2 regions of the Hypnocyclicus thermotrophus genome follow, and region 2 is predicted to be linked to the other one. Evidence: riboswitches for the same ligand, from Rfam matches in the RefSeq annotation. Region 2 holds a riboswitch; the other holds the start of a gene.
The links. A riboswitch is a leader RNA that binds a small molecule or an ion and turns the genes downstream of it on or off. The one in region 2 is predicted to bind lysine.
Positions count from the first base shown of each region.

Region 1: it holds a riboswitch for lysine, as region 2 does, so the genes downstream of both, EV215_RS05230 (Na+/H+ antiporter NhaC family protein) here and lysA (diaminopimelate decarboxylase) in region 2, are expected to answer to the same signal.

Region 1 is NZ_SOBG01000004.1:101,166-107,175, reverse strand. It holds gene rimI (ribosomal protein S18-alanine N-acetyltransferase) at 1-101, opposite strand, end outside; gene lepB (signal peptidase I) at 103-1,029, opposite strand; gene EV215_RS05235 (response regulator) at 1,191-1,574, shown strand; gene EV215_RS05230 (Na+/H+ antiporter NhaC family protein) at 1,886-3,604, opposite strand; lysine riboswitch at 3,678-3,849, opposite strand; gene EV215_RS05225 (methyl-accepting chemotaxis protein) at 4,072-6,010, shown strand, end outside.
Region 2 is NZ_SOBG01000001.1:159,209-165,218, reverse strand. It holds gene EV215_RS00800 (aspartate-semialdehyde dehydrogenase) at 1-471, opposite strand, end outside; gene dapF (diaminopimelate epimerase) at 519-1,358, opposite strand; gene EV215_RS00790 (aspartate kinase) at 1,421-2,623, opposite strand; gene lysA (diaminopimelate decarboxylase) at 2,637-3,941, opposite strand; lysine riboswitch at 4,035-4,215, opposite strand; gene EV215_RS00780 (diguanylate cyclase domain-containing protein) at 4,451-5,434, shown strand; gene ahpC (alkyl hydroperoxide reductase subunit C) at 5,520-6,010, shown strand, end outside.

The DNA of each region.
Region 1 (6,010 bases), on a different contig from region 2:
TTATAGAGTTTTTTATCCCATGGTGTAATAAATGAAACTGTTTCAATATCTAAAAGTTGAGTGATATCATTAGATTTAAGTTTATTAATTTTTATATTCATATTATTTTAATAATCCTATTCTATTTAATGGCCAAAATCTTAGGAATGGTTTTCCTTTAATTCTATGTTCTGCCAAAAATCCCCAAACCCTTGAATCCATACTATTATTTGTATTGTCGCCAAGTGCTAGATAATAATCTTCGTTTATTGTGAATTTTAGAGTTTTACCATTTATTAATTTTGAAATAGTATTTTTATCATGAATATAATCAGGTACTGGACCGGTCTCTTTACCATTTATTTTAAAATGAATACCTTTAAAAAATGTAGTTATTCTACCAGGATGGTCGTAAATAACTTGTTGAAATTTTTCTATATCTATATTTTTTTCAATTAATACATTTTTTATATTAAAATCAGCATAAATTTCTAAAGTATCACCTTTTTTAGGTATTATCCATTCAACATTAGGTTGTAAATCAGCTAAATTAGAATAATTTCTTGTTGAAATTTTTTTATTATTTATAAATAGATAATCATCTTTAATTTGAACAGTTTCACCAGGAAGTCCCATAAGTCTTTTAGTATAGAGTACTTTATTATCAATAGGTTCCTTAAAGACAATAATATCTTCTCTTTTTGGTTTAGTAAATTTATAAATTACCATATTTCCAAAAAGTCTATCTTTTGGTATAATAGTAGGAATCATAGAACCAGTAGGCACTAAAAAATTTCCTAAATAAAATCTTTGAATAATAAGTACTAAAATAATAGCACTGGTAATAGTTTCAATAAAATCAACAGTTTTTCTTAGACTTGTTTGGTATTTTGAGTTTCTTATATTAAAAGAATTTATTAAAAAATTTGAAAAAGAATCTCTATATGATTTGATAGTAGCAGCAATTTGTTTTTCTTTTATCCATAAATAAATAAAAATTGATGTAAGAATAATATAAAAAATCCCATTTAAAATAATTTTTTTTTCCATTTTTTCTAGCACTCTCCTTTATTTTGTTATATAATATATTATATAATAAATACTTAAAATTTTCTATAAATTTTATTTTTTTCCATTTTTTTTGTAGGAAAAAAGGAATATTTATCGAAAATATAAAAAAGATAAAATTAATTAAAGGTGGTGGGGAATTGATGTATACTTTTTTAATAGTTGATGACTTTGATGGAATGAGGGATAGACTTAAGGTTATTTTAGAAGAAATTGGGCACAAAGTAGTAGGTGAAGCAGTAAACGGGAAAGAAGCAGCAGAGAAATATAGGAAGTTAAAACCGGATTTTGTAACTTTAGATATTACAATGCCAGAAGTTGATGGATTAGAAGCACTTGAAAAAATAATAGAATATGATGAAAATGCTAAAGTAATTATGGTAAGTGCTATAAGTGAGAAAAATTTAGTACTTCAAGCAATAGATAAAGGTGCAAGACATTATATTTTAAAACCTTTAAAGACAAAGCGTGTTAAAGAAATAATTGATGAAGTAATAGAATATGAAAAAGAATTTTTAGAGTTTTAAATAAAAAAAGAGGTATTATTATTAATGCGCACAAAAAAGTGAACACAGCATAAAAAAGCTGTGTTTTTTTAATGTTATTAATCTAATTTTATTATTATAAAAATTCAATCACTTTACAAGTAAATCTATATACTTTTTTAAAAATGTGATATTACAATTATAAAGAGTTTCTTACTTTAGTAAGCTGTAGAAGTTTTTAATCGGAGCATTGTCTGAAGTTTTTTTTAATGTATAAAAAATGCACCACCATTTAGTATTAGACAGTTTTTTCTGCTTATTAAATGGGGTGCATTTTCTACTAGAGCTATTTTTTATATGTTTTCTATATCTATTTTTTTTCCAAAGATTAGTAATAATAAATATACTGATAGTATAGCTATAGGAAGTACAAGATATATTGGTAATCCCATTCCAGCAGGAATGTAACCAAATACAACAGCTAAAGCGCCTACAGATAATGCGTATATTAATTGAGTTTTAGTATGGTCAATATGATCACAAGCTGAACCCATAGATGAAAGTATAGTAGTGTCTGAAATTGGTGAACAATGATCGCCAAAAACAGCACCAGTAAGAACAGCTCCAATAGTAACTATTATATAGCTAATAACAGCTTCTCCAGTTAAACCAGCATTCTGTCCAATAGCATTTGCTAAAGGTATAGCAAGAGGCATAAGGATACCCATTGTTCCATAAGAAGTACCAGTAGCAAAAGCTATACCAGAACCAAGTATAAATATAATAGCTGGAAGTAAAAATTTAGGAATACTATTAGATGCTAAATTTACTAGATAAACACTTGTTCCAAGTTCTTTTATAACAGAACTTAATGACCACGCAAGTAATAAGATTACCCCAGTTATTACAAGTGATTTCATTCCATGAACCCATGTATCAATAGCATCATTTATATTAAATATTTTTTGTGAAATACCCATTATTATAGCTACAATAGATGCAAATAAAGCAGCTTCGAATAAAACTATAGATGCATCAGAAGCTCCAAAAGTTTCTCTTATTGCAAACATCGAAAGTGGATTTGATTGAACTTGACTTAATAGATCTCCTTCAAGAGTAGATAACCCATTAAAATAAAATCCAATAAATGCAGAAATAATAAGAGTACCAATAGGTATGATAGCATTCCATATATTTAACTTTACGCTTTCATCAGGTTCAAGTGCCGTAGATTCAGCAGATATCATAGGTTTTGCATTATGTGCTAATACCTTTCCAGTTGTTCTAGCTCTATTTTCAGCTTTTAACATAGGTCCGAATTCTCTCATCATAATAGCGGACATAGGTATAAATGCAAGCATTAAGATATTATAAAATCTATAAGGGATAGTTTGAACAAAATAAGCATAAGCATTTATATTTTCAATTCCAATAAGTGAAAATCCATCTTTTATCAATGAAATTTCATATCCAATCCATGTAGAGATAATAGCTATTCCAGCTATAGGAGCAGCAGTTGCATCTATAACAAAGGCTAATTTTTCTCTAGAAATTTTCATTTTATCAGTAATAGGTCGCATGATTGGGCCAACAATTAAAGCGTTAGCATAGTCATCAAAGAAAATAAATATTCCAAGTAACCAAGTAATAATTTGTGCAGATACTGGGGATTTAGCTTTTCTAGCTAAGGATTCAGCGATGGCTTTAGCTCCTCCCATTTTAGAAACAAGAGCTACAAGTCCACCAATAGTTAATACTTGTAATACTATTCCAGCATTCCAAGAATCAGATAATGAACTTAATACATTTTTGATTATATCTAGAAACCCATGAATAAAAGAAAAGAAGAATCCTTTACCTTGAATATTTAATAAAAATGTACCAGAGTAAATACCAATAAATAATGATAAAACAACATTTTTTGTCATAAATGCTAATACAATAGCAACAATTGGTGGAAGTAGCGTTAATAATCCAAATTTTGTAGCATTTTCATTGCCACCAGCAAATGAAAATACAGAAATCACTAAAAACATTAGAGTAATTAAGTTAACTCTTTTTTTAAACATCATATAAGCCTCCTAATAAATAAAATAAAAAACCGGATATAAAATATATCCGGCATTAATATAAAAATTAATATTTTACCCGGATAGCTCATCACAAATAATTGTGACAGTGCTATAGATATTCTCTATAACCCCAATGTCAAGATTTTAGCATATCTTGCATTTCGGCAAAATTTCCTTTTGTTATATTTCATAGATTGCTAGTCTCCATATAACTACTAATAAATTTTGCAGCCTCTATCTCTAATTTTTATTATTGTCGTATTATAGCATAGATAAAGAATGTTGTAAACAGCAATATTGAATTATATATTATTATTTTCGATGCAACTTATTAAAAACGTCAAATATATTAAATTAGAGAGATTATTTAAAAAATATATACAATGTATTTATATAATTTATTATCAAAATTAGTACAGATGCTGTATAATATTTCAGAAATCGTATTTTTGAAAGGAGAATATATTTTGAATAAAAATCTAGAAAAAACAAAGAAAAAAATAAAAAAATTTAAGATTAGGAAAATAAGTGTCAAATTTAAAACAGTAACTTTAATTTTATTAAGTATGGTAATAATGTTTACTTACCTCTGTATTAATGATATTAAAAGATTAGAAAAATCTAATAGATTAACTCTAATAACTTTGGCTAATTTAAAAAATATTTCATTAGATAATTATATTAATTCAAAAATAGAAAATACTTCATTATTTTTAGAAAGTATTAATAAGAATTTAGCTTTTGGAAAAGCTTTGAATAATAGAGATAAACAAGAAATAAAAGCAATTACGCAAAGTAGCTATTATCATTATAAAAATAATATAGGACTTAGAAATTTTATTATTATTGATAAAAATAAAAATTTATTATTTTCCTATATCCCCCCAAGAAAAACACAAATAAATAATGAGATTATAAATAATAGTATAAAAAATAAAAAGAGTAATAGTGGGCTTATAATAGGAGATAGAGGTCTTACAATTTACACAACGACTCCTGTTATTTATATGGCAAATTTTTTAGGAATAGTTATTGTTCAAACAACATTTGATATTGGTGGAGTAAATAAATTTATTCAAAAATTAAATAAAGATATTTTAAAAGGAGAGTATCAAGTATCTATTATTTATAGAAAAAACAATAAAAATAAAATTGCAATATCAAACTTTGAATCTGAAGTAAAAGAAAAAGAAGATATTTTTGATGAAATTCAAAAAGAAAATAAATATTTTAAAAAAGAAAATGATAATTTTTATGCTTATTATTCTTTAAAAAATTATAAAAATGAAATTATTGGTTATAAAAAATATAAAATAAATATAAAAGATGTTAATGATAAATTAAAAAAAGAAATACTAAGTACTTTAATATTTTACATATTAGTTACTTTAGTTGTTTCGATACTATTAATAATAATTATAAATAGAATAATTATAAAAAAATTGGAAATAATATTTAATATAATAAAAAAAATTGCAAATGGTAATCTTTTAGAAAAAGTAAATATAACTTCTAAAGATGAAATGGAGGACTTGGGAAATGAAATAAATAAAATGATTGATAAATTAAATGAAATAATAGAGATGTTAAAAATAGATACAGTTGATTTAGAAAAAAAATCAATTTATTTGAAGAATAATTCAACAGAATTAAATAAAGAGACAGAATTAATAAATGAAACGATAGAAAATATAACAGAAAGTTTTTTTGAGGTATCTGATGCCACGGAAGAATTAAATATAACAGTAGAAAAAAACGCCAAAATAAATGATTTTGTTATAGAAAATATAAAAACAATAAAAAATCAAAGTATAGATATAGAAAAATTAGCAAGTGATAGTTATATTAATATGGAAAACATAGCTATTTCAACACAAGAAGTAAAAGAAAAAATAGATGAATCATCATATTCCATAAATAATTTATCTGAAGAAATAAATAAAATAATAGAAGTTATGAGTAAAATAACTGATATTTCAAATAAAACAAATTTATTAGCTCTTAATGCAGCAATAGAAGCAGCAAGAGCAGGAGATGCTGGAAAAGGATTTGGAGTAGTAGCAGAAGAAGTAAAAAAATTATCATTAGAAACAGGAGATTTTGTAAAAGAAGTAGAAGAACTTTTAATTGATATACAAAAAAATATGAAAATTATAGAAAAAGATATGGAAATTGAAAAAGAAAGAACAGAAAATAATATTAATATTGTAGATAAAACTAAAAATACATTTATAAATGTAAAATATGAGATAGAAGATATAAGTACCAAAATAAACAATATTACAAAAAAAATAAATGAACAAGTAGAAAGTTTTAATAAAATCGAAGTAGGAATAAAGTCAATCTCAACTTCAAATGAAATGTTAAAAGAAAAAACAGAAGAGTTATCAGAAATATCAAAAAATA
Region 2 (6,010 bases):
TTGATATGTAGAATATATAACTCTTTTTATACCGTATTTTTTATCTAATGCTTTTAATGGTAAAACAGATTGAATAGTAGAACAATTTGGATTTGCTATAATTCCATTATGTTTTTCTACATCATCTGGATTTACTTCAGGTACAACTAATGGAATATCTTTTTCCATTCTAAAAGCACTACTATTATCTACAACTATTACACCTTTTTTAGCTGCAATAGGTGAAAACTTTTTACTAATAGATGCCCCTGCTGAAAATAAAGCTATATCAATATTTCTATCAAAAGATTTTTCAGTTAATTCTTCAACTACATATTTTTTCCCTTGATATTCAATTTCATTTCCAGCTGACCTAGAAGATGCAAATAAATATAAATTTTCAATTGGAAATTTTTTTTCTGCTAAAACTTCTAAAAATTTTCTTCCTACCATTCCAGTAGCTCCAACTATTGCTATATTGTATCTCTTCATAAAACATCTCCCCTTTATGTTAAATTTTAAATAATATAAATACTAACTTATTTAGCTAAATTTATAAAATATTGTCCTTCAGCTATTTTTTCACTTGGACCAGTCATAAAAACACTTTTATCTATTATTTCAATAATTAATATACCGCCTGGTAATTGTGCTGTTACTTTATTTTCCGTTTTATTTAATTTATGTGTCATTACAACAGAAGCACAAGTCCCCGTACCACAAGCATAAGTAAATCCAGCTCCTCTTTCCCAGGTCTTAACAATTATATTTTTATTATCTATTACCTCAACAAAATTTACATTTGTTTTTTTAGGGAATAAAGGATTATTTTCAATATCACTTCCATACTTTATTATATCAAGATTTTCGATATTATCAACTATTATTACAGAATGAGTTGTTCCCATAAATAGAGATGATATTTTAAATGTTTTATCAAATGAAGTTATATCTTGCAAAATATAATCTTCTTTATCTATACTCATAGGAATATTTTTTGTAGTAAAAATAGGACTTCCCATATTTACTTTTGCAAAAAATTTATTATTTCTAATAGAAGTTTCTATTTTTATAATTCCGGCTAGAGTTTCTACATTTATTATATCTTTTGAAACAATATTGTTATTTCTAACATAATGAGAGAAACATCTAACGCCATTTCCACACATAGGAGCTTCACTACCATCAGCATTAAAAAATATCATTCTAACATCACCTATAGTTGACTTTGCGACAACTATCATTCCATCTGCTCCAATCCCAAAATTTCTATGGCAGACTTGTTTTGCAAGCTCACTATAATTATATTTTTTTACATCATCTTCTAAGAAAATAATAAAATCATTTCCCAGACCATGATATTTTTCAAATTTTATCATAAATTTACCTCTTTTTTTTTAATTTTATCATAATTTATATAAATAAAAATAAATATTATTAATTATAAATTAAAAGCTTTTGCTATATTTTCTACTGCTTTAGATTTATTTTCTTTGTCAATTGTAAATGATATACTAATTTCTGATGTTGTTATTTGATAAAAACTAATGTTATTTTCTGCAAATATATCAAATATCTTAGCAGCTACGCCAGAATGACTTATCATTCCTACTCCAACTACTGATACTTTTATAATATCTGATTTTTTAGATATTTGAATGTTAGGGTGATGTTCTTTTATTAGAACTATAGCTTTATCTAATAAATCTTCTTCTGTCAAAGGACATGTAAAACTTATATCTATCTTATTTCCATTACTCATACTTTGACTTATCATATCAACATTTACATCATTTGCACCAAGTACAGAGAATATATAAGCTATTTTTTTGGGTTCATTTTCAAGATTTAATAAATTAACCATTAATGCATTTTCATTTATACTAAGACCTGTTATTAGTTTTTGTTCCATTACTTGCTCCCTTTCTACTATATATGTTCCATTGTTTTGACATAAACTTTTTCCTACGTAAATAGGTATATTATATTTTTTGCCAAGCTCTACTGCACGAACTTCCATTACTCCAGCACCTAAATTTGACATTTCCATCATTTCTTCATAAGAAATTTCTTCTAATTTTTTAGCTTCTTTATATTCTCTAGGATCTACCGAATATATTCCATCTACATCTGTGTATATTTCACATGTAGCATTTAAAGCAGCAGCTAAAGCAACAGCACTAGTATCAGAACCTCCTCTACCAAGTGTTGTAATATCTCCATTTTCATTTATTCCTTGAAATCCTGCTACGATTACTATTTTCCCTTCTTTCAAATGAGCTTCTATTCTTTCTTTATTAATATTTTTAATTTTACTTTTAGTATGAGTACCCGTTGTTACAATTCCTGCTTGACTACCAGTTAATGAAATAGCAGGTTGACCTTTATGATTTAATGCAATAGTTAGTAAAGCTATTGTTTGTTGTTCACCTGTTGATAGAAGCATATCTAGCTCTCTTCTATTTGGATTATTTGTAATTTGTTTAGCTTTTCGTATTAGTTCATCAGTCATTTTTCCCATAGCAGAAACAACAACAACAATTTCATTGTGTTCATTTTTCATTTTTATTATGTGGTCAGCAATATTTTTAATTTTTTCAATGCTTCCTACTGATGTACCACCATATTTTTGTACAATTCTCATTTTTCCCCTCACTTTATTCTTCAAAATCTAAATCATTTCTAATTAAATCTTCATAAGTTTCTCTTTTTACAATTAAATTTACTTTTTTATCTTTTACCATAATTACAGCAGGTTTTTTAAGTCTATTATAATTACTTGCCATACTATAATTATAAGCTCCTGTTGAAAAAACTGCAAGTATATCATTATTATTTGGTATAACAAAATTTTTATTTTTAATTAAAATATCTCCAGATTCACAGCATTTTCCAGCGACAGTATATGTATCACAAGTAGTATCATTCAATCTATTAGCAATAACACCTTCATATTCTGCTTGATATAAAGCGGGTCTAATATTATCAGTCATTCCTCCATCAACAAATATATATTTTTTACCACTATAAGTAGTTTTTGTACTTCCTACTTTATATAGCGTTACTCCAGAATTAGCTATAATACTTCTTCCTGGCTCTATAGCAACTTTTTCTATATTCAAGTTCTTTTCTTCTAATTTATTTTCTAAAATCTCTATTATTTTTTTAAGAAAAATATCTAAGTCAATAGGGTCATCTTCACTAGAATAATAAATTCCAAATCCGCCACCTAGATTTAATACTTTTATTTTATAATTTAATAATTTTTCTACTTTTTTAATAAAGTCAAGCATAACTTCAGCCTCTGCATAAAATGGTTTTTCATCAAATATTTGAGAACCTATATGACAATGGAAACCTAAAAAATTAATGTAGTCGTGATTTATCATATTTTTAATTAAAGTAATTACAGAGTCATCAAATATTGATTCGCCAAACTTTGAATCAAATTTTGATGTTTGAATATATTCATGTGTATGAGCATCAATTCCAGGATTAACCCTTAGTATTACATTAACAGTTTTATTTGATATTTCAGCTAGTTTACTAAGTTTAAAAAATTCTTCTTTACTGTCAACAACAATCGTCCCCACATTATACTCAATTGCCATTCTTAATTCTTCATCAGTTTTATTATTACCATGCATATATATTTTTTCGCTTGGAAAATTAGCGAGTTTAGCTGTATAAAGTTCACCATCTGAAACAACATCTAAAGACAATCCTTTAGCATTTACAAATTGACACATAGCTTTATTAATAAATGCTTTAGAAGCATAAGCTATTTCAGTAGAAAACTTTTTACTTTTAAATGAATTTTTCATCAATTCAATAATATTCTCTACGTGTTCTCTATCAATAACATATAATGGTGACCCATATGTATTAACCAGAGAATTTACAGATAATCCACCAATATGTAAAACACCATTAATATTTTCCATACTTCCAAATAATTTCATAATTTTAACCTCCAAATAGTTATAAAAAAAAGCTGATAGAGAATACATCTATCAGCTGAAAATATAAGTTATAGTAAAATATAACACCCATTTTTAGCAGATAGCACTCCATTATTATACTACAATAATAATGACAGTTTCATGGATATTATCCATAAAACCAGCATATAACTTTCCTAAGGTTATACACTTCGGCGAATCTTCCTTTCCAAATACTTCATAGAATAGGTTTCTCCATATTTGTACTTTTAAGCTTCGCGCCTCTATCATCTAAATTTATTTAATTTTGATTATTTTAACTTAAAAATAGAAATAATAACAATATATATATTATATAAAAATTATATAATATATATATTGTTATTATTTAAATAAAAAAATGAGATATAGAAATATTTTAATGAAAAAAAGATTTAGAATTAAATTTAAAATAAAAAAACTATAAATAAAGGAAAATTAATATAATTTTAGAATATCCATACTAGAAAAATATGAATAGGAGGAGAAAAATGAATCAAAAAAAATTTTTTAAAACTATAAACCAAAAAAAAATAAATTATCTAATAGAAAGAGATAATTTAGAAAGAAAACTTAAATTTGAAGAATATATAAATAATAAACTTGAATTAAAAGAGATGATAAAAGTAATATTTAAATTTTTTAAAGAATTAATTAGATATGACGCCGCCGAAATAGTCTTTGATAATAAAGCTTTTTTTTATCAAGATAATAAATTTGAAGAAATAAAAAATTTAAACTTAAATATTGAATTTTTAAATCTTTATAATAGAGGAAAAGAAAACAAGAATATTTTTATTCTTAATGAGCATGGAGAATATCATGTAAGTAAGTTAATTAAACCTATTTATTATCTAGATGAGTATTATGGAGTGCTCATATTTGAAGCAGTAAATTTTGAATATGATATTAATGAAATCAATATAGAAAATGATTTAACTAAAAATATAGGAGTATATATCCATAATATTTTAGAATATACTAAAGCAAAAGAAGAAATTTATATTGATAATGATTTTAATATATTTAATAAAAAATATTTAATAAAAAATATAACAGAATTATTAGAAAATGAAATCAATTTTGGATTAATATTTGTAAAAATAAATCAATTTGAAAAATTAGAAAAATTATATGGAGAAAGTTTTATGAAAAAAATATTAGAAAATATATCTTTAATTCTTAAGGAGATAGAAATTAATAATTCTCCAACAAAAATAGGAAAATATAAAGATACCGTTTTTTATATGTTAGTAGAAAATATCAACAAAAGATTAGAAAAAATAGACATAATAAACTTAGATGTAAATATTAAAGACCATTTAAATTCATTATTAAATTTTAGTTTTTCTTATGGAGTGACACATTATTTTAGAGAAAAAACAATAAATGACATAAATTATATATTATCAAATGCAGAATTTGCAGTATCTACAATAAGTAATGGAGAAAAATTAAATATTTTAATAATATAAATTATTGTTTAACCTCTTGACATTTTCCAAAAAAGAAATTATAATAAAAATGTAATCATTACAAAATAAATAAGGAGGTAATTATATGGCAGTAATTGGAAGAAATTTAAATGATTTTTATTATGATATAATAGAAGGAAATGAAATTGTTGAGAAAAAATTAGTAGATACAGTATTTAATGTATTTCATGAAGGAGAATTTAAAGAAATAAAATTATCAGATTATAAAGGGAAATGGACAGTATTATTTTTCTATCCTGCTGATTTTACTTTTGTTTGCCCTACAGAACTGGGAGATATGGCAGATAATTATGACAAATTTAAAGAATTAAAAGCCGAAGTGATTTCTGTAAGTACTGATACTCATTTTGTACATTTTGCATGGCATAATGAATCTCCAACTATTAATAAAATTAAATTTCCTATGTTAGGAGATCCAACAGGAACTTTATCTAGAGCAATGGAAGTATATAAAGAAGATGAAGGCTTAGCATATAGAGGAACTATAATAATCAATCCAGAAGGAGATATAGTTGTTTCAGAAGTAAATGATATGCCAATAGGAAGAAATGCAAA